DNA from 4 places in the Agarivorans sp. QJM3NY_25 genome. Region 3 is predicted to be linked to each of the others. Evidence: predicted binding sites of a transcription regulator. Region 3 holds the regulator's gene; each other region holds the start of a gene.
What was found. The regulator LexA, encoded in region 3, represses DNA repair genes until DNA is damaged. The targets are predictions, from matches to a motif close to TACTGTATNNNNATACAGTA.
Positions count from the first base shown of each region.

Region 1: a site for LexA is predicted at 2,045-2,064, ahead of recA (recombinase RecA). Genes of this name have one in related genera too.
Region 2: a site for LexA is predicted at 2,208-2,227, ahead of dinB (DNA polymerase IV). Genes of this name have one in related genera too.
Region 4: a site for LexA is predicted at 2,288-2,307, ahead of imuA (translesion DNA synthesis-associated protein ImuA). Genes of this name have one in related genera too.

Region 1 is NZ_CP194041.2:3,208,962-3,214,467, forward strand. Features, by position in the region: gene alaS (alanine--tRNA ligase) at 1-328, opposite strand, end outside; gene ACRRSW_RS14650 (regulatory protein RecX) at 470-919, opposite strand; gene recA (recombinase RecA) at 956-1,999, opposite strand; gene mutS (DNA mismatch repair protein MutS) at 2,164-4,746, shown strand; gene rpoS (RNA polymerase sigma factor RpoS) at 4,819-5,506, opposite strand, start outside.
Region 2 is NZ_CP194041.2:3,156,388-3,161,893, forward strand. Features, by position in the region: partial or broken gene ACRRSW_RS14410 (transposase) at 1-143, opposite strand, end outside; gene ACRRSW_RS14415 (cupin domain-containing protein) at 394-717, opposite strand; gene dinB (DNA polymerase IV) at 1,109-2,176, opposite strand; gene ACRRSW_RS14425 (MOSC N-terminal beta barrel domain-containing protein) at 2,356-4,230, shown strand; gene gloA (lactoylglutathione lyase) at 4,286-4,741, shown strand; gene ACRRSW_RS14435 (sensor domain-containing diguanylate cyclase) at 4,909-5,506, shown strand, end outside.
Region 3 is NZ_CP194041.2:4,429,421-4,434,926, forward strand. Features, by position in the region: gene ctaD (cytochrome c oxidase subunit I) at 1-947, opposite strand, end outside; gene coxB (cytochrome c oxidase subunit II) at 1,051-2,118, opposite strand; gene lexA (transcriptional repressor LexA) at 2,468-3,109, opposite strand; gene ACRRSW_RS20320 (DUF3800 domain-containing protein) at 3,518-4,222, shown strand; gene ACRRSW_RS20325 (hypothetical protein) at 4,216-4,758, shown strand; gene ACRRSW_RS20330 (hypothetical protein) at 5,179-5,506, opposite strand, start outside.
Region 4 is NZ_CP194041.2:2,660,144-2,665,649, reverse strand. Features, by position in the region: gene ACRRSW_RS12280 (Y-family DNA polymerase) at 203-1,585, opposite strand; gene imuA (translesion DNA synthesis-associated protein ImuA) at 1,613-2,239, opposite strand; gene fbp (class 1 fructose-bisphosphatase) at 2,454-3,470, shown strand; gene ACRRSW_RS12265 (DUF1853 family protein) at 3,485-4,279, opposite strand; gene ACRRSW_RS12260 (DUF2517 family protein) at 4,416-4,619, shown strand; gene ACRRSW_RS12255 (Nif3-like dinuclear metal center hexameric protein) at 4,710-5,462, shown strand.

The DNA.
Region 1 (5,506 bases), 1.2 Mb from region 3:
AAGCAATTGCATCTTCTTTGAAGTAATCACCAAAACTGAAGTTGCCTAGCATTTCGAAAAAAGTGTGGTGACGTGCAGTATAGCCAACATTTTCTAAATCATTGTGCTTACCGCCCGCCCGAACACAACGCTGTGAGGTTGTCGCTCGGGTATAACTACGCTTGTCAATTCCGAGAAATACATCTTTAAATTGATTCATACCCGCGTTAGTAAATAGTAAGGTTGGGTCGTCATGTGGCACTAACGAACCACTTGCCACAACTTGGTGATTTTTGCTGTTAAAGAAGCTTAAAAACGCTTCTCTTACTTCAGCTGAAGTCATCTTCATGAAACTCTTTCCTGGGGGTTTGTAGCAACTCGACTTAGTGGTAAAGCTAGTATTACTCGTCGACAAGCGCTGAAAAAAATGAAACTCAAATTAATCGCGACAATATAGCACGCAGACCTTTATAGGCAAAGTGTTCGACACTTATTGCTGCTGCTCGCTAAACAAAAGATTGATCAGTTCAAAATCGAAGCCACGACGATATAGGTAAGCGCTGCATTTTTGCTGTAAAAGTCGTTCGGAGGGGAAGCCTTGACTGAATTTACGTGCAAACAGCTGCTGAAGGGCTTGATACCAATCCCATTCAGGAAGCGCTAACACTTCTGTGACAATCGCCTTATCGATTCCTTTACTGAGCAAGTATTGATAGAGGTAATTACGTCCATAACCTTTAGCAAGGCGGGAGCGAGTTAATTGCATCGCATAATTAATATCATCCAACCAAGCATTCTGCTCAGCATAGTCAATGGCGTCAGCGATATCCGAGGGTGAATAACCCTTTTGTTGCAGTTTTTGCGATAATTGACGGCGACTATAGGCGCGTCGAGAAAGTAAATTGATGGCTGAGTTTAAAGCGCTACGCTGGTTCATCATTAATAAAAAGGAGCCTTACGGCTCCTCTAGATTGGCTTACGCTTCGCTATCGACTGGCAAGTCTTCAACGTTTACCGGCTCTTCCGCAACCACGGGATTAAGAAGGTTATTACGAATGGTCAATTCAATTTCTTGAGCGATTTCTGGATGCTCTTTTAAGTAATTTGAGGCATTCGCCTTACCTTGACCAATTTTTTTACCTTTATAAGAGAACCAAGCACCAGCTTTATCAACTAGTTTTTCAGCCACTCCAAGGTCAATTAATTCACCGTAGCGATTAAAACCTTCACCATACAAAATCTGAAACTCGGCCTGCTTGAACGGAGCCGCTATTTTATTTTTAACAACTTTAACGCGCGTTTCGTTACCAACAATTTCATCACCGCTTTTCACTGCACCGATACGACGAATATCTAAACGAACCGAAGCATAAAACTTCAAGGCATTACCACCCGAAGTGGTTTCAGGGTTACCAAACATCACGCCAATCTTCATCCGGATTTGGTTGATAAAGATACACATACAGTTGGTTTGTTTCAAAGTACCCGTTAACTTACGTAAAGCTTGAGACATTAAGCGTGCTTGCAAGCCAACGTGGCTATCACCCATATCGCCTTCAATTTCGGCTTTTGGTGTCAGTGCGGCCACTGAGTCAATCACTATCATATCAACCGCGCCAGAACGGGCCAACATATCAGTGATTTCTAAGGCTTGCTCACCCGTATCAGGTTGAGAGATAAGTAGCTCATCAACATCGACGCCTAACTTTTTAGCATAGATAGGATCCAGAGCATGCTCAGCATCGACAAAAGCACAAACCTTACCGGCTTTTTGCGCCTGCGCAATGGCTTCTAGTGTTAAGGTTGTTTTACCAGAACTTTCAGGGCCATAGATCTCAATCACCCGGCCCATAGGTAAGCCACCAGCGCCTAAAGCGATATCCAAAGATAACGAACCGGTAGAAACCGTTTCAATATCCATAGTACGGTTATCGCCAAGTTTCATAATTGAACCTTTGCCAAATTGTTTTTCAATTTGACCTAAGGCCGCAGCCAGTGCCTTTTGTTTATTTTGATCCATATCGCCCTCATCAGGTGCTTTAAACAATCTTATTGTCCAGTAGTATACTGTTTATTCATACAGCATCAAGTTTATTCCACTATAAATTAGTAAAAGAGTTTTGCCTAATCCAGCCACAACTTTTATCCTTGCAGCTTCATTTAGCCAGTTCACTATGCAGTTCGATGACCGAAATGACCGATATCAATCTAGAAAAACATACACCGATGATGCGCCAATACCTTAGCTTAAAGGCACAGCACCCCGAAATTTTACTATTTTATCGGATGGGTGACTTCTATGAATTGTTCTATGAAGATGCCAAGCGTGCTTCTGAATTGATGGATATTTCCTTAACCAAACGAGGACAATCTGCGGGCAACCCAATACCAATGGCCGGGATCCCCTATCATGCCGTAGAAACGTACTTATCCCGTCTGGTGCAACTCGGTGAATCGGTCGCGATATGCGAACAGATCGGCGACCCGGCAACCAGTAAAGGTCCAGTAGAACGTAAAGTGGTTCGCATCATCACACCAGGCACAGTCAGCGATGAGGCTTTATTAGAAGAAAAGCAAGAAAACCTATTGGTAAGCGTTGTAAATCAACAGCTGCAGATTGGACTCGCCTATTTAGATATTGCCAGCGGCCGGTTTGTGATTAATCAATTCAGCGGTGAACAACAGCTTCAAGCTGAGTTGCAAAGACTTAAGCCCTCTGAGCTACTATACCCCGATAACTTTGAGTTTGTAGAGATCTTACAAGCGAATAAAGGCCTACGTCGGCGCGGAGAGTGGGAGTACGATCTTGCCAGCGCACAAAAAATATTAAACCTACAATTTGGTACCCGTCACCTAGATGGTTTTGGCGTTAGTGAATACCCATTAGCGATAGCTGCCGCAGGTTGCTTAATGCAATATGTTCAAGATACACAACGCACCGCCTTACCGCATATCAATACGATCATCATCGAAAAGCAAAATCAATTTATTCAACTCGATGCTGCTAGTCGTAAGAACCTTGAACTCACCCGTAATTTGTCTGGCGGGCAAGAGCACACCCTCAGCGCAGTATTAGACCGCAGCGCAACCGCAATGGGGAGTCGGCTGCTAAATCGTTGGCTGCATCAGCCCTTAAGAGATCAGGCTCAAGTCCGTGTGCGTCAAGATTGCATCGCCGAATTAATCCAAGCAGATTTATACGGACAACTACAAACTCAGCTCAAAGCAATTGGAGATATTGAGCGAATTTTAGCGCGTTTGGCGCTGCGCTCAGCGAGGCCTCGAGATCTGGCCAGACTTCGCAATGCATTTAATATCTTGCCCGAATTACAAAGCAACTTACAACAAACTGTCGCTTTAGCACCATTGGCTAAAGACATTGCTGATTTTCCAGAACTACTGGAACTATTACAGCGAGCGCTGATCGATAATCCGCCAGTGTTAATTCGTGACGGTGGGGTAATAGCCGCAGGCTATAATCAGGAGCTTGATGAATGGCGAGATCTAAGTGACGGCGCCAATGACTACCTTCGTCAAATTGAACAACGAGAGCGAGAGCAAACCGGGATTGCCAACTTAAAAATCGGTTATAACCGAGTACACGGCTTCTATATTGAAGTCAGTCGCCTATATGCAGACCAAGTACCGGAGCACTATATTCGTCGTCAAACTTTGAAGAATATGGAGCGTTACATTATTGCCGAACTCAAAGAGCATGAAGAAAAAGTACTCTCCAGCCAAGGCAAAGCACTTGCTCTTGAAAAACAATTATATGACCAATTATTAGATCTACTGCTACCAAAAATCAGTGAATTACAGCGTAGTGCCCAAGCTTTGGCACAGTTGGATGTTCTTAGCTGCCTCGCTGAACGCGCCGAGTATTTAAACTACGTTCGCCCTAGTTTTGTCCAACAAGCTTGTATCAACATTCAAGGTGGGCGCCATCCAGTCGTTGAACAAGTTAACGAAACGCCATTTATTGCTAATCCCGTCCAACTTAATCCGCAACGTAAATTATTGATTGTGACTGGCCCTAACATGGGCGGGAAATCAACCTATATGCGACAAACCGCGCTGATTAGTTTAATGGCCTATATTGGTAGCTATGTACCCGCAGATAGTGTCGAAATCGGCCCTATAGACCGAATTTTCACTCGAATTGGCGCATCTGATGACTTAGCGAGTGGGCGTTCTACATTTATGGTTGAAATGACCGAAACCGCTAATATTTTACACAATGCGACCCCCCATAGTCTGGTCCTCATGGATGAGATTGGTCGCGGAACTAGCACTTATGATGGAATGTCCTTAGCATGGGCTGTTGCCGAACAACTCGCCAACATAAGCTCTTTAACTTTATTCGCGACCCATTACTTCGAACTCACTCAATTACCGAAGCTCATCGACGCAGTCGCCAATGTTCACTTAGACGCTGTAGAGCATCATGACACCATTGCATTCATGCATCAGGTTCAAGAAGGTGCAGCCAGCAAAAGCTTTGGTTTACAAGTTGCAGCCTTGGCAGGGATCCCCCAATCGGTGATCTCAAAGGCCAAAATAAAGCTAACACAACTGGAAGCATCAGTGCCACACGATAGTCCGGCTCAGCCACAAGACCAAGCATTTGAACAGCAACTGAACATTGAGCTCCCCCTCCCCCAACAACATCCAGTTATTGAGCAACTTAAAATGCTAGATCCCAATGAACTGTCACCACGAGCGGCCCTAGACTTGCTCTTTATGCTCAAGCAACAAACGAGTCACTAATCTTTAGTGCTCAAATAAAACTCAATCAAAAAAGGAAGCCGAAGCTTCCTTTTTTATTCAAACGATAAAATATTAGACTTTAAATAAAGCGTCTATCGACAAATTTTGTAATGACAAAATATCCCGTAAACGACGCAATGCCTCCACCTGAATTTGTCGAACCCGTTCCCGGGTAAGGCCAATTTCGCGTCCTACATCTTCTAAAGTCGATGCTTCATAGCCGAGTAAGCCAAAACGGCGCGCCAATACTTCACGCTGTTTACTATTCAGCTCACCTAACCAGCCAACAATGCTATTTTTCATATCATCGTCTTGGGTTCGATGCTCTGGACCGTGATCATTTTCATCAGAAATGATATCGAGCAAGGCTTTATCGTTATCTCCGCCAATTGGTGTATCCACAGAGCTAATACGTTCGTTCAAACGCAGCATCTTAGTCACATCTTCAACGGGACGGTCGAGAGTCTCGGCAATTTCTTCTGCGGTTGGTTCATGATCTAAACGATGAGCTAACTCACGTGCTGTACGTAAATAAACATTCAGTTCTTTTACCACGTGAATCGGCAAACGAATGGTACGAGTTTGATTCATGATGGCACGTTCAATGGTTTGACGGATCCACCAAGTTGCGTAAGTCGAGAAACGAAACCCGCGTTCCGGATCAAACTTTTCTACCGCTCGAATCAATCCCAGATTACCCTCTTCAATCAAGTCTAATAACGCTAAACCACGGTTATTATAACGGCGAGCAATTTTAACC
Region 2 (5,506 bases), 1.3 Mb from region 3:
TCCACCCACTGGCGTCGGTGCTCATAACTCTTGCCCGTTTGCTTATCTTCGCCACATAAAAAAGCCCGCCGTACACAGCGGGAAACACAGTGATAATAAGGTGTATCCGATAAGCTCACTTGCGACTGTCTTGACCGAGGCATGGCAATAACTCCAAAAAAATACTATTGATAGTTTAGACTATTACCGAGATCTGGCTAGTTGAGATGGCTGTCTAGTTATTTGCTACTATTGATAGTTTAGGCTATTACCGAGATCTGGCTAGTTGAGATGGCTGTCTAGTTATTTTTATTTGCTCCGATCGCCGGATATATGTCAGCGAACCGATCTTCAATCAGGAGTTGCAAAACACGGGGTGTCCATAAATATCTCAATAATTCTTTTAACTGGCTGTTACTCAAGAACTTTTACGCCTTCCATTTGTGAAATAGTAATATATATGCTCGGCTCTAAAGCCAATACCGAATGATCTGTACTCGCGCTAATAAGAACAAAATCATTTGCGGCATAAATTTCTGAGTTGATTTGTAAACGGCCTTCAAGAACATATATTTGTTCCCAGCCAGGATGATTGTGCAACGGCAGCTCTGCATGAGCTTCAAATTTGAGTATTGCCGTTCTACCATTTTCAGTTTTCTCTGATAACCAAAAAAATTCAACACCAGAAAATGGAGTTTTTGACCATTTTATATTTTCGTTCATACGAGGGCTTATCATATATTTTCCTTACATAATTATTAGTGGATATAAGAGGATGGTAAGACAGAAAAAATACCTAGAATTTATAAAATTTGATTGCCTTTGAAGGCTTTGTAAGTTAACGCTGCCTTCTAGCGAACACCTCATAATTTCTAGTAAATTCAATACAGCAGACGCACACCCGTTGTTTAATCTAATTAATTTCGTCAAAACAAATTCTATCTAAGCCTACACGGAGGCAGTCAGGATGCGCGAAATTCAAATCCTACACCAAATGCTTATTGAGCTAGGGCGGAATTGTGTGGTAACTCGATACAGCAGCCAACAAACGATGAGGCATTAGAGCAATCTGTCGGTTCGGCCCACAACCAGATGTAAGCACTGACAGGCTAAGTGCTGAGGAATCCACTTAATCACTAAAAGGCAAGCTCAACTGTGCCGACTCAGTTTGCTGCTCGTAAGCTAAACCAATATGTAAGCCAACTAAACGCACCGCTTTGCCCTTACCGCGCGCAAAGGCTTGATGAAACAGCTCCACTAAGGTTGATTCATCAATCTGTTGGCACTGCTGCTCCTTGGTAGTTTGCTGAAAATCGGCGAATTTTACTTTTACCCCTAACTTATTCATCTTGGCCTGTCGTAAATGTTGCTCGCTACGCCGCCGTAACTCGGGTAACAAAGCCAGTAAACGCTCAACGACTAAGCTTTTATCTCGCTCATCTTGGGCAAAAGTTCGTTCTACCGCCACCGACTTACGTTTACGGTCATTACTTACGGCTCGCTCATCGATCCCTTGACAACGCAACCATAACATCTCACCAAACTTACCAAACAAAGTCTGCAGTTTATCGCGTTTGGCACGACGAATATCTCCGCCAGTATATAAGCCATGGTGATGCAGCTTTTCAATACTCACCTTACCAACACCCGATATTTTCTCTAGGGCGAGTGTTTCAATAAATGCCGAAACCTGCTCGGGTTTAATCACATATAGTCCGTTAGGCTTATTCAGGTCGGACGCGATTTTTGCCAAAAATTTGACCGGCGCTACACCAGCCGAAGCGGTTAATCCGGTGCAGTTATAGATATCTTGGCGGATTTGCTCAGCAATTAGAGTCGCCGAACCATGACAAGCCTCACACGCACTCACATCAAGATAAGCTTCATCGAGGGATAAAGGTTCGATCACTTGAGTATAAGTGGCAAAAATAGCCTGTACTTGCCGGCTGACCTCTCGGTACAAACTCAGCCGCGGCGGCACTAAAACCAATTGGGGACACAGTTGTAGCGCTCTATGGGTTGGCATTGCAGAGCGAATACCATATTGACGGGCCAGATAATTACAGGTTGTTAATACGCCTCGACCGCTACTCAAACCACCTACGGCTAAAGGAAGGTTCGCGAATTCGGGTTGCTCACGCATTTCCACCGCAGCATAGAAACAATCCATATCCACATGAATGATTTTACGATTCATTAAAGTCATAAGTAAGCAAATACGCCACAACAACTGTATATAAAAACAGTATAGTTATGCGTTTACCAAATACAAGCCTTTCCTCATAAGAAATCGCTCATCAGGGTAATTTGAGCTAGCCTCGATGCACCACCTTAAGTAAGATTAAAATTATGAGCAAAGAATAATAAGGCATTATTGTGAGTCAAGCGCAGATCAGCCAGTTAAGCATTTACCCCATAAAATCAACCTTAGGGATTGATTTAAATCACGCTTACGTAGAAGAACATGGCCTAGCATTCGACCGACGTTTTGTGGTTTGCTTACCCGATGGCAAACAACTAACCGCCAGAACTCACCCCAAGTTAGCGCAAATCCACAGTGTTTTACGGCCTGAAGGCTTATATCTGGAAGCCCCTAACATGGCAGGGGTAAACATTAAATACACCGATTTTTCAGATCATTATATTCCAGTAAAGCTTTGGCAGGATACGGTTCAAGCACAACATTGCCATAATGATTACGATCATTGGTTTAGCCAATATTTAGGGGAAAACTGCCACCTAGTATTTTTTGGGGAACAATCTCAGCGTATGGTCAAAAAGCGGGATAGTCAGGTCGCTTTCGCCGACGCCTATCCCCTATTGTTAGTGTCTGAAGCCTCATTAGAAGATCTCAATTCACGCAGCCCAACGCAACATAATATGGCTCAATTTAGGCCCAACCTAGTGGTCACAAACACTGCTGCATTTGCCGAAGATGGCTGGAAACGTTTTCGTATTGGAGAAGTAGAATTTGAGGTGCAAAACCCTTGTTCGCGCTGTATTTTTACAACCCTCGATCAAGCCCGTGGAGAGTTTCATCCGCAAAAAGAACCACTATCAACACTCGCTAAGTATCGTAAGGGTAACGATGGAAACGTTTATTTCGGACAAAATGTGGTGGCACTCAATCATGGTAAGATCAGTCTATATGACACCATAGAAGTACTAGAAACCAAGACGCCAGAACATTATCCCGAGCAAATCAAAAAAACACAATCCAGCCCAACAGTGACTACAAATTGGCAAGCGGGACAAAGCCGCTTACTCAAGTGTATTGCAATACGCGAAGAAACTCATGATGTAAAAACTTTCATTTTGGAGGCTCCAGAGGGCAACATCTGCCATTATCAAGCAGGCCAATATATAGGCATTGAGCTGGAGATAGACGGCAGCCCAGTACACCGAAATTATACGCTGTCGAGTTCTCCTAGTCGCCCCTTAAGCTTAGCAATAACCGTTAAGCGGGTTTCCAACGGACTGGCATCAAATTGGTTACATGACTACTTGAAGCCAGGTATGCAACTCAAAGCCTTAGCCCCTGCGGGCGACTTTCATTTACCCGCCAGCCCAAGCAACAAATTATTACTGCTGTCAGCTGGCAGCGGCATCACCCCGATGCTGTCGATGCTGCGCTACCTGAGTGACATCAACAGCCAGCTAGATGTGGTGTTTCTACACAGTGCACATAGCGAACAAGATCTGATCGCTCGAGCCGAACTAGAAGTGCTCGCTCAACAAATGCCACACTGCAGTATTCGTTATAGTTTAAGCCAATCCGCTCAAAGCACTTGGCAAGGCTATCAGGGCAGACTCAATCGCGGGATGTTACTCGATATTGAAGATTTAGAACTACGCTCGGTATTTGTCTGTGGTCCACAGGGCTTTATGGACAGCGCAAAACAGCAGTTGCTCGCCTTAGGGGTGCATCCCGACGATTATTTTTCTGAAAGCTTTGGCCACCAGATCAGCGACTCGGTGGTGAGTAAGAGCATTAATATTCTGTTTGATAGTTGGGATAGTCACGTTCAAGGTAATAATCAACAAAGTATCTTAGAACAAGCGGAACAGGCCGGGCTAAATTTAAACTATTCCTGCCGCGGTGGATTTTGTGGTGCCTGTAAAGTCAAACTAGAAAGTGGTGAAGTCAGCATCCTCGAAGACAGTGGTTTAAACGATGAAGAGAAGCAACAAGGCTACATCCTGAGCTGTAGTTGTATTCCACAAACAGACTTATGTATTACCCAAGCGTAATGTTACGCTAGTTTAGATTTATTTAATTTGTAGTCATTAATAATAGGAAGAATAAATGAAGTTTCTACACACCATGGTAAGAGTAAAAGATCTCGATCAATCCATGAATTTTTACTGCAATTTATTGGGCATGAGCGAAGTCCGCCGTTATGAGAGTGACCAAGGCAGATTCAGTTTAATCTATCTCAGTTGTGATGAAGATATTGAACGAGTCAAAACCGAAGATTCCCCATGTTTGGAACTCACTTATAACTGGCCTGATGAAAATGGCCAATCAGAAACCTACACCGGCGGACGTAATTTCGGACACATTGCCGTATCGGTAGAAAATATCTATGCGCTATGCGACAAATTACAAAAAGCTGGCGTCATCATCAATCGTCCACCTCGTGATGGTCACATGGCCTTTGTCGTATCTCCCGATGGTATTTCAGTGGAGTTACTACAACAAGGTGAATCGCTAGCTGCGCAAGAACCTTGGGCTTCGATGGGCAATACCGGAAGCTGGTAAGCCTGCAAAAAAGTGAGTTTTTTACTCAACATATTTAGTGAGGGGAACGGCCATGCTAAGCCATTTCCCTCACTAAATTATTCAGCGAATAAATAAGCGATAGCTATAATGTACAAGGTGTTGATAAAATAAGCACAAATGGTTTACAAATTAATAAAACACTAACTATGGATGATAGTGACCCGAAAATTGTCGAATTACGTCGGCAAAACCAGCAATTGCGTGAGCAACTCAACGAGAACATCAATTTACTTAATATTGTATTGAACGATAGTGGCTTAGTGCTTTGGGAACAACACATTCCCAGTGGGCGGCTCAGTCTGTATAACTCCGAATACGGTAAAATTTGTGGTCTTTCCGCCAATGAGCAAAAAGCCTACTATAAAAATTGGCAATCCAACCTACATCCCGATGATAAAGATTTTGCGATCAAGGCTTTTGAAGCCTTGATCGCTGGCGAAACAGACGAATACGATGTCGAGTATAAAATGCTGCATAAAGACGGTTCAATTCGCTGGGTGAAAGATCGAGGAACCATTCAAGACTATGATGAAAACGGCCATCCCCTGCGTGTTCTGGGGACACACAGCGATATTACTCAACAACGAATCGCTCACCAACGCTTAGCCAAACTGGCCCATCATGATCCCTTAACCGGACTTCTCAATCGGCATGCCTTTCGAAATCAATTCGAACAATATTGTCAAAACATCGGAGCTGAAGGCGGCACTTTGATGTTCATTGATTTAGATAAGTTTAAACCGG
Region 3 (5,506 bases):
GCTTCCACCGGCATCCCCGTGGTAAACATATGGTGGGCCCAAACCACAAAACTTAAACCGGCAATCGAGGCAGTGGCATACACCATCGATGCATAACCAAAGAGTTTCTTCCGAGAAAAAGCGGGAATAATCGCCGAAATAATGCCAAATGAAGGCAAAATCATGATGTACACTTCGGGGTGGCCGAAGAACCAGAAAATATGCTGAAACAATACTGGATCGCCCCCGCCTGCGGCATCGAAGAACGAAGTGCCGAAGTATTTATCGGTAAGCACCATGGTCACAGCTCCCGCCAACACCGGCATCACCGCAATCAACAAGAAGGCGGTGATCAACCAAGTCCAAACGAACAAGGGTAATTTCATATAAGTCATACCGGGGGCACGCAAATTCATGATGGTCACAATCACATTAATCGCGCCCATAATGGAGCTGATCCCCATGATATGTACTGAAAACACAAATAAGGCGGTGCTATCGGGACTATATTTGGTGGAAAGTGGCGCGTAAAACGTCCAACCAAAGTTGGGCCCGCCCCCTTCCATAAATAACGAGGCTAATAACATGGTAAAAGCGAAGGGTAAGATCCAAAAGCTCCAGTTATTCATACGAGGCAAGGCCATATCGGGAGCGCCAATCATCATCGGTACCAACCAATTAGCTAAGCCAGTAAAGGCGGGCATCACCGCGCCAAACACCATGATTAAGCCGTGCATGGTGGTCATTTGATTAAAAAAGTTTGGCTCCACCAATTGCAGGCCCGGCTGGAATAGCTCTGCACGGATCACCATCGCCATCGCGCCGCCGGTAATAAACATGGCAAAGCTAAACCACAAATACATTGAGCCAATGTCTTTGTGGTTGGTGGTTAATACCCAGCGCAATAGGCCACGCGGTGCGTGGTGATGTTCTACCTGTTGCGGGTTAAGCTCCGTGGTCGCGCTCATCTAACTCTCCCTTCTATTGCCTATTGCGCCGCGTCGTGTCGTACTTGAACATGGCAACGTCCTTAGTCGTTCCGCTATCACCAATCGATTTATCCAACCGTGGCTACTTGGCCGCGTCTTGTACTGCCGCGACATCCTTAGCCTGCACCATATCGCCCGTATCATTCCCCCAAGCATTCCGCTCGTAGCTAATAACTGCCGCTAATTCTTTCAGACCGAGTTGCTTACCAAAGGCCTGCATCGCGGTTCCTGCCACACCATGCACCACCATGTCGATATGTTGGTTCACATCACCGGTCGCAACTGGGCTGCCTTTTAAGGCTGGAAATACCCCTGGCAGGCCTTCTCCATTGGCTTGGTGGCAGGCGGCGCAAGTCTTCTCATAAACGCTTTTGCCTAAGGACATCAGCTCCTCGTTATCCATGGTCAACGCCACCATGGCCAACTCTTGTTGCTGCTTTTCTACGTAAGCGGCTTCGGCCTGAGCCAACCAAGCAAGGTATTCCTCCTGAGGTTTAGCAATCACCACAATCGGCATAAAGCCGTGGTCTTTACCGCAAAGTTCGGCACATTGGCCGCGGTAAATCCCCGGCTGGTCAATTTTGGTCCAGGCCTCGTTAATAAAACCCGGATTAGCATCTTTTTTGACCGCAAAGTCGGGTACCCACCAGGAGTGGATCACATCCTCCGAAGTCATTAAAAAACGAACCTTCTTGCCGACTGGCAGCACCAGTGGATGATCTACTTCCAATAAGTAGTTATCGCGCTTAGCAAGCTTGCCCTGTACTTGCTTCATATCCGAGGCCAACACGCTGTAGTATTCCAGCTCATGATCAAAATAGCGGTAGTGCCACTTCCACTGCGAACCAGTGACTTGAATAGTGAGATCGGCATCGGAAGGATCTTCCATCGCTAATAAGGTTTTTGTGGCAGGAATCGCCATGCCGATCAAAATGATGAAGGGAATTATCGTCCAGACAATTTCAACTTTGGTGCTCTCATGAAATTGTGCGGCAACGGCTCCCTTGGACTTTCGATGATGAAAAATCGCCCAGAACATCACCCCAAACACCACCAGCCCAATGACACAACATATATAAAAAATAGTCATGTGCAAGCCGTAAACCTGCTCACTAATGGCGGTGACACCAGGGCGTAAATTGAACGACATCGTTTGTTGCGCCCATGCTTGATTCACCCAACATGCCAGCAATACTAGCGGTATCCATCGGCCCACAGCGCTCTCCTTTGCTCGTAGCCAAGGCCGGTCACTTCATTGCAAACATCGCTGCTTACAATAATAAAGTGGCCGCAAAATAAGGGAAAACTCCCTTCCCAAAGCAGCAAGGCTTCGCAATTAAAATACCTTACTGCTTATAAAATAGACGCTTAGTTAAATAATTGTAAATAGAATGTTATAAATATAGACATTTAAAATAAAAGCTGTGAAGTAAACGACAAAAGCCCAAATTGCTATAATTTGGGCTTTAAAAAGAAGGGAACTTAGTTTTAGGGAGTAACTACATCCAGTCTGCGGTACGGATGATCCCCACCGCTAAACCTTCAATATCAACACTTTGATACTCTAAATCAACTTCGATAGTTGAAAGTGCTTCGTTCTCGGGATGAAGGTAGACCATTTTCCCGTCACGTTGAAAGCGCTTCACAGTGACTTCATCGTCTAAGCGCGCCACCACCACCTGACCATTATGCACATCGTTGGTTTTATGCACCGCTAATAAATCGCCATCCATAATTCCGATGTCTTTCATGCTCATGCCCTGCACCCGCAACAGATAATCGGCATGCGGATGAAACAAATTAGCATCGACCGCATAGTGCGACTCAACATGTTGTTGTGCCAAAATAGGGGCACCTGCGGCCACTTGTCCAATCAGCGGCAAGCCGATTTCTTCTGGCTCGTCATTCGCGGCATTAGCAGGTAAATGGTCTTCGCTAATACGGATCCCGCGCGAAGCGCCGGGGATCATCTCAATCACCCCTTTTTTAGCTAAGGCGCGTAAATGTTCTTCGGCAGCATTGGCCGAGCGAAAGCCCAGCTCTTTGGCGATTTCAGCGCGAGTTGGCGGCATGCCTGTGTCTTGAATGTTACGACGGATCAATTCAAACACTTCGGTTTGACGGGGCGTTAAGGGTTTCATAATCTACCTGTAAGTTTATACAGCACACTGTTAGTATATACAGCATGATTAATGAAGCAAGGTTTTATCTCGAATCAACAGCTTAAGTGTAGGTTTCAGTTTCATTGGAATTCTTTCCGCTACTTTGAAACTACACCCCACATTTCGTGACATCCATCACAAATAAGTAGAAATTGGGATAGAGAAGGATACGAGGAGTAGAGCTAACTCATTTTTGGACAATTTGAGCTAGGGAGTAGCCTCTCTCTGATGAATTGACTTAGAAAAAGTAGGGGGGAAGCATCAATAGTAAAGAGCAAAAACTGCCCCTCCACTCATACAGAAATGAAAGAACTCTGCAATTGATTATGTTGCGTTTTTTATGAGATTATTCTTCATCAATCATAATGTTTCGGTACAAACCTAGAAATGGCAGTCTACAAGATATTTTGTGATGAAAGCTGTCACCTACTTCACGATGGCAGTGACGTAATGGTGCTGGGAGCTTTTCATTGCAGTGCGGAAAAAGCAGAGAATTTAACTCGAAGTATCAAAAGCCTGAGGCACAAACACAACTACAAACCGGAGCTGAAATGGAGCAAACTGAACAAACATCAGTGGCCTCTCTATAAGGACTTGATTGATTTAATCTTGGATGATCAGGAGGTTAACTTCAAATCTACCGTTGTCCTAAATAAAAACTCTCTTGATCACAACCAGTATAACGCAGGCTCTCATAGCGATTTCTACTACAAAATGTTCTATTACACTTTGAGAGACTTCTTAAAAGTCGACAATGAATATCGTATATATCTAGATTACATGGATACGCTTGGTGCTGAAAAAACACTGAAAATGTGTGAGGTTTTGCAAAACGGTACTCACTGGCAACTATCAGCTAAAGCAACAATCGTTCAATCGTACGAAGTACAATTAATTCAACTTTGTGACCTTTTGATTGGTGCAATTGCATACAAAAATAGAAATGACATCCCCAAGACTAGCGGAATAAAAAAGCGATTTGTCTCTTACTTAGAAGAGAAATTATGTTCTTCTTTAGATTGCGGCACTCCTCCTTGGGAAGACCAATTCAACATATTCAGGTTTAACCCTAGAAAGGGGGCAAAATGCTAAGCGAACCGATTGACTTGTCTATTGTTGACGCGACTCAAATCATCAATCACCTGTATGAATTCTTTCACAGAGACTTTATATCAACCGATACATACCTAGCGGGCGAGATCTACATCAACCCTCAATGTCATCGAAAAACGGATGGTAAAGAAGACACATTTTGGCACCTAACCACTAGAAAAGAAAAAGAAGTCGAGTGGGTAAACGGTAGACGACATGTTAGGATATTAGAACGCTATCCCGACTTTCGAAGAGCGTCTCGTCTGGAGTGGGTTCGACAGATAATCACAAATCATCAAGATGCTTCGATTAAGCTGTTTTATCACAAAGAGACCAACTCAAAGAAAAATATTCGTTTGTATCTTTGGGCTAAGGATGACGATTTTGTCGTTATCCTCCAAAAGCTAGGAAGAGCCAGTTCTTTTCTAGTAACAAGTTTCTACGTTGATCATCAACGCAAGAAAAACGACTATCAAGTGCGATACAACAACTATATCAATAACGAGAATGGGCTACGCGATTATTCCTGGTTCTAAAAGGAATTGGAGGGGATTGGTCGCCTATTGTAGACCGGGCGATACGGTCACCTCTTTCTACTCAATAGTAGGTGAGCAGCGTAATTATGGTTAACACCTACTATTTAGTCAACGATTATTGTATGCAGATATACACATGGTTTGCCATGCATCTCAAAAACTTCAACTCAAGCCATTGAATTTAATAAAAATTAAGCAAACATCAATTACTGCGTACTATTTTTCTCTAACACGCTAGTTTTGTCAGCTATCCTTTCCAACAGTTGTTTTACGCTTCGGAAATGTAGGGGTGGATCCTGGATTTTGCCTATCGCATTAGCTGAAATATAGCAAAAACAGATAAGCACAATGTGAATGAGTTTCTAATCTAAACAACTTTGGGGCAGAAACTCGTTAGGACTTGAAGATACAACGTTCCGTTTAATTGGGTAAATCTAAATGCTTTACACGCACCGAATACTGCTGGTACTCCCTTGGTGTAATAAAATATGGCTCTTCCCAAGGTTTTTCAGTTGCATTACTCGATACTGATATAGCTGCCACTTGAGCATATGGTAAGTAATTTATCCAAAAGAAAAGGCCAATGCTTAAACTCATTATGGAAAGCATAAAGCAAAGCACTGCCAAATTTTCGTTGAACTCGAGTAAAGAGTCATGTGTTTCAATTGATTTTGATAGAGCTTCCAACTTTGCAGATGCGATTTTTTGTTTCAGTTTATCTTCAGGATTAACTAACTTTTGTTCTTCA
Region 4 (5,506 bases), 1.8 Mb from region 3:
CAGCTTGTATGAGGCCGAGTCTGTGTGATGGCGTCATAGATAAGCCGCTAAAATAAACGAGGTCATGTTGATAAGCGCATTTGGAAAGCGGGGCTAAATACATTTTCTTCCTCATTGAGAATAGAGAGTGATAGCTGCGGCATTAAGCCGCTTTTTCTGCGACTAAGTACTTGATTAAAAATCATTAATTAAGTGCAACAGCCTAGCCAAACCAACCATGTAAAAACCATTGCTGATTCTCTTGGCATATCCAAGCAAGCGCCTCATGCTGACTTTTCGCCAAATAATAATCGCGGTTAATTTGGTGCTCATCCCACCATCCGCTGGCAATACGCTCTGGAGCTGAGAGCAGCTCATAATGCACAATATTGATTGGCTTAAGCTGGGGCAGTAACCAGCATGGTCGAGGAAAGTTACTCGGATAATTAAGTGCGGAGGCATGTTCTAAGGGTTGATATTGGCTGGCTAGTTCAGGCCGATAATCAGCTCGACAGCTTAAACGATGGATCCGTTGGCTACCTAAACGGATGTTGAGTTGATCAAATAACAGATCATCGAGTTGAGTTTGGTCTTGGTCAAATAGCCCATTGCTCGAATGATTTAAAGGGTAGAGCGCTTCGCTACTGAGGTTAAACTCGAGCAACGCCGCTGGTAATCTCAGAGTCTCTAGTTTCAGCTGAAATAAGGCAAACCAGTCGTGACGACTTTGTAGCATACGGGCACTGCGTAACAGGAGCCTTTGTTTGGCCTTATCACGAAAACATAATTCAAGGACGATTTCATTACAGCAATACTGGCGTTCTCTTAGCCAGTGTTGTAAATGTTGGCAAGCTTGCTTCAAAGGAAACATTAAAGCTTGAGTGGTATTGATTTCACTCAGCAGTGGAAACATTTGCTGGTAACGGTCTTGTGCTTGAATAAAAGCGAGCGGGTATGGCTGCTTACCTCGCGCCTGATCTAAGCTTTTTAGGCTTTGTTCTCCTAAACGTTTTCGCAGTTCTGGGCGAGGTAATGCGCAAAGCTGTTTAAATGTGTAAAGCCCCATGGCTTGTAAGCTGGCAATTTGTGCTTTTGGCAAATCACAGGCGCTTAGTGGTAGAGCGTCGAGTGTTTCGACCCCTCTATAGGGTGCTTGTTTATGCTTTGAGCAAACCAGCCAGCGAGCAGCGAGCGCGGTGTTGGCCCAGGCCAGTCGAAAGCTCAAGCCTTGTTGTTGATAGATGATGCTTAGTTGTTGAGCATGAGTCTGGGGGGTGGGATAAATACTTTGCATGCCAGAACCATTAATAAATAGGCCATGGTCTTGGTGCAGGGCGACTTGCGCAGCATAGCTTAAAGCTTGTTGGGCTAAGTTTTGAAACAAATCATCAGTAACTTGCGTTTGTTGTTCATAGAGATGGAGCTGTGGTGCCAGCTGATAGGCGGTATTGAGCGAACAGCCAAAGTAGAGCCCTAGCTGATGCGCAGCCTTGTTGAACTGAGTGAGTTGTTGCTTATGGTGAATAGCTAAGGCTTCGGAGGGCGAATGTTCGCGCTGTAGCAAGTCCAGCGCGAGTTGTGGGAAATCAAGGTAAATCCAATACATGCTTTAGTCACATTGAGGGCTTTGCTATTAAACTTGACGAGGAATATGTTGCCCGTAGAGCGGAGCTGCGCCGCGTCGTTTTAATAGCTGGTAGCTGATTTGGTCGGTATTTCTATTGGGATGTAGTGTAATGCGAACACTAGCGCTGGAGCTTTGTTGTTGTTGCTGCAAAGGTCTAAATAAATAACTGAGACAGTCGCCTTGTTCGGCAGCTAGTTGCAAGCGGCGACTGGCTTTTAAATCTAAATGATCAACCCAGCCTAACACGGCGCTGCAACAGCCACTTTTAAGGGCTTGTTCAATGGTCCAGATAATATCGCTGCACTGTTCTGGGCGGATCACAATCACCTTACTTATATCAATGTTGTGTTGTTGCAGTGCTGGGGCATTTGGCATGAACGGAGGCGCCACCCATATGATCCATTGTGATTTTTTACTTAATTTAGCCAGGGCCGGTAACAGCAGTTGTAGTTCCCCAATACCTTGTTGTTCATAGAGGACTTCTGTCATTGCGCCTTGTGGCCAACCTTGGCCTGGGAGCTGTTGATCAAGCTGTTCAAAGCCGCTTGCTTGTACCGTTAGCTGGCTGCGATGCCATTGCTTACCTTGCCAAACTTTGTTGTTCTGTAGCAGTTGATTGATTTGTTGTGCCATTGTTTGCTCCATGCTTTCAGTCGATGCCAAATTTAACGGCCTTACAATTACTGTATGGATATACAGTAGTGTTAATTTTATGCATTTGCAAATATTTTTTTGCTTATATGTATTACAATTGACTAATGATGCTAGTAATTTTTAATAAATACTTGCAAAATAACTGTGGAGATTGAAAAGGTTTTCATGGGCGAGTCAATAAATAGGGATACAAATGATAACTCTGGGTGAATACATAATTGAGAAGCAGCACCAGTTTCCTGAAGCTACGGGAGAGCTGACCCAACTGCTTGGGGCGATTCGTTTAGCCGCAAAGGTGGTTAACCGCGAAATCAATAAGGCTGGTTTAGTCGATATTATTGGCGCAACTGGCGTAGAAAATGTACAAGGAGAAGTACAACAAAAGCTCGATCTTTATGCCAATGAAATGTTTAAAGCGGCATTGGAAGCAAGGGGTGAAGTATGTGGTGTCGCTTCTGAAGAAGAAGATGAATTTGTTAGTTTTGATAGTACTCGTTCTATCGACAGTAAATACGTTGTTCTGATGGACCCCTTAGATGGTTCTTCTAATATTGATGTGAATGTATCGGTAGGCACTATTTTTTCTATTTATCGACGGATCAGTCCTTGTAGTTCCCCTGTTGTATTAGAAGACTTTTTGCAACCAGGCTATCGTCAGGTCGCGGCTGGTTACGTGGTTTATGGTTCATCAACTATGTTGGTCTATACCACGGGTCATGGCGTACATGGTTTTACCTGCGATCCATCTTTAGGTGTATTCTATTTATCCCACGAGAACATGACGATCCCTAAAGATGGGATTATCTATTCGATTAATGAAGGGAATTACCTTAAGTTTCCAACTGGGGTGAAGAAGTACCTCAAATATTGTCAAGAGATTGAACCGAATACTAATCGCCCCTATACCTCTCGTTACATTGGGTCTTTAGTGTCTGATTTCCATCGTAATTTGCTTAAAGGTGGGATCTACATTTATCCTTCAACAGCGTCTGCGCCCTCAGGGAAGCTACGCTTATTGTATGAGTGCAACCCAATGGCCTTCCTTATTGAGCAAGCAGGCGGTAAAGCCAGTGATGGCTTTAATCGAATTATGGATATTGAGCCGACCGAGTTACATCAACGTGTTCCTTTTTTCTGTGGTAGTACCAACATGGTTGAAACGGTTGAAGCGATGATGCGCGAATATTCTCTGGACGAGAATAAAGCTTAAGTTATCTCTTATTCCTAACTCGCTTTTGCCCTGATGAACCATTCGTCAGGGCAAACAAAAATTCTTTTCTGTTGTTGTGGACAATACAGTTGCATTGGCCGATCGATTTGCCAGCTTGTTGATTTAATGGGCTCTAATTGATGAGCAGGCGGGCTTAACCATTGCTGTTTATTGAGTTCACACCAATCTTCTCCTCGATGATTTTTTCGCCATTGTTGATGACTATACCAATGGCGACTCTGCAGTGTTTCACTGTGTTCCGGCGCTTGCTCGAATAGATAACCTGACAATATGATGCGCTGTTTAAATTGATAGTGTGAGTAAACTTGTCGTAGTGCTTGGATTTGTGGATGACGGCCGAGAGGGATCTGTTTGAGTAACAGTTTACTTAGCTTGTTGCTTAGCCGATCTTGCAGGTTTGGGCCAACATAATCGTAGGCACTACTGTTACTTTTTACGGCCAAATAAAATTTTAGGGCTAATTCCCAATGTTCAACCTTTTGCTGCCGATGATTTACGAGTAAGAAATCAATCGCACCCAGCGTCTTTCCATTTTCTTGTACGGGGATATTATCGGCTAATAATTGCCAATCGGGATGTCGTTTTATTAAGGCTCGCCATAGCTGTTCAAAATATAAACCTAAACGTGGGTGAGGTTTAATCGAAGGTAATCTGTTTAATTGCTTGAATAGGGCACTTTTCCATTGCTGCTGCCAAGCCAGATTTACACTATAGGGTAGTGAATAGGGAAGTAATGGCCGTGCATTTAAGCACCATTGCAAATCTTCTTGCAAGCTATTTGAATCCATTTATGTTTCTCTTTTGTTATTATATTTACAAATAATCAAACTATAAGTGTTTTTTTTAGTCAGCTTCAATGATTTTTGTAGTTTAATTACTAAAATGCAGCTAATATTTTCTGGTCTAACCAGTTGAGGTCGTTCTATGAGTAAACAATATTCTCTCCCGCTTATTTGGCTGCGTCGTAGTGTATTACTACTTGTGGGTACTCTATTGTTCCCATGGATCGCACTATTAGGATTACGAGCTCCATTTTATAGTGCCTTACATCGACAATGGGTTAAACGTAATAATTTGCCAGCTTGGATGCAGCAGGCTGAGCGGATCAATCAGTTTGTTCTGTATTAAGTGAGCTACAGTGATGATATTTAGGCTAAGTACTTGTTTCTAGAGCTTGCTGCTACTTACAATACAGACAAACCATTGTGAGTGAGCCGAATGAAAAATACTCGATTAGAAAATATCCTGAATCAACATCTCGATAGCTTTAAATTTAAAGATTATTGCCCGAATGGTCTACAGGTTGAAGGGCGTGAATCGGTGCAGTGCATCGTTACCGGGGTGACGGCTTGCCAAGCCTTGATCGATCAGGCGATTGCTCATAAAGCTGATGCTATTTTAGTGCATCATGGCTTTTTCTGGAAAAATGAAGCAGCGGTTGTCACTGGTATGAAGCGCCGTCGCCTGCAGGCTTTGCTCAAGCATGATATTAATCTCTATGCCTATCACTTACCTTTAGATGTTCATCCGGAATTAGGCAACAACGCTCAATTGGCTAAGCGACTGGGCATGACACTGACACGGGGTTTAGAACCCTGGGATCCTCGCAGCGTGGCGATGGTAGGCAAGTTGGCTGAACCCATTTCCGGAGAGGCTTTTGCTGCGCAGATCGAAGCCGTGTTACAGCGTAAGCCCTTACATATTTCGAATCAGCGAAAAATTCATAAAGTGGGTATTTGCACGGGGGGTGGCCAGTCGTATTTAGGTTTAGCTGCGGAGCAGGGACTTGATGCCTTTGTGAGCGGAGAGATCTCTGAAAATACGGTACACACTGCCAGAGAGATGCAGATTGATTATTTTGCAGCTGGGCACCATGCCACCGAACGTTATGGGGTTCAAGCCTTAGGAGAATGGCTCGCCGAGCAGCATCAGTTAGATGTTCGTTTTATCGATGTCGATAACCCTGTTTAAACAAGCTACATGGCTTAATTGCGCTGTAAATTTTAGTTGGTTTA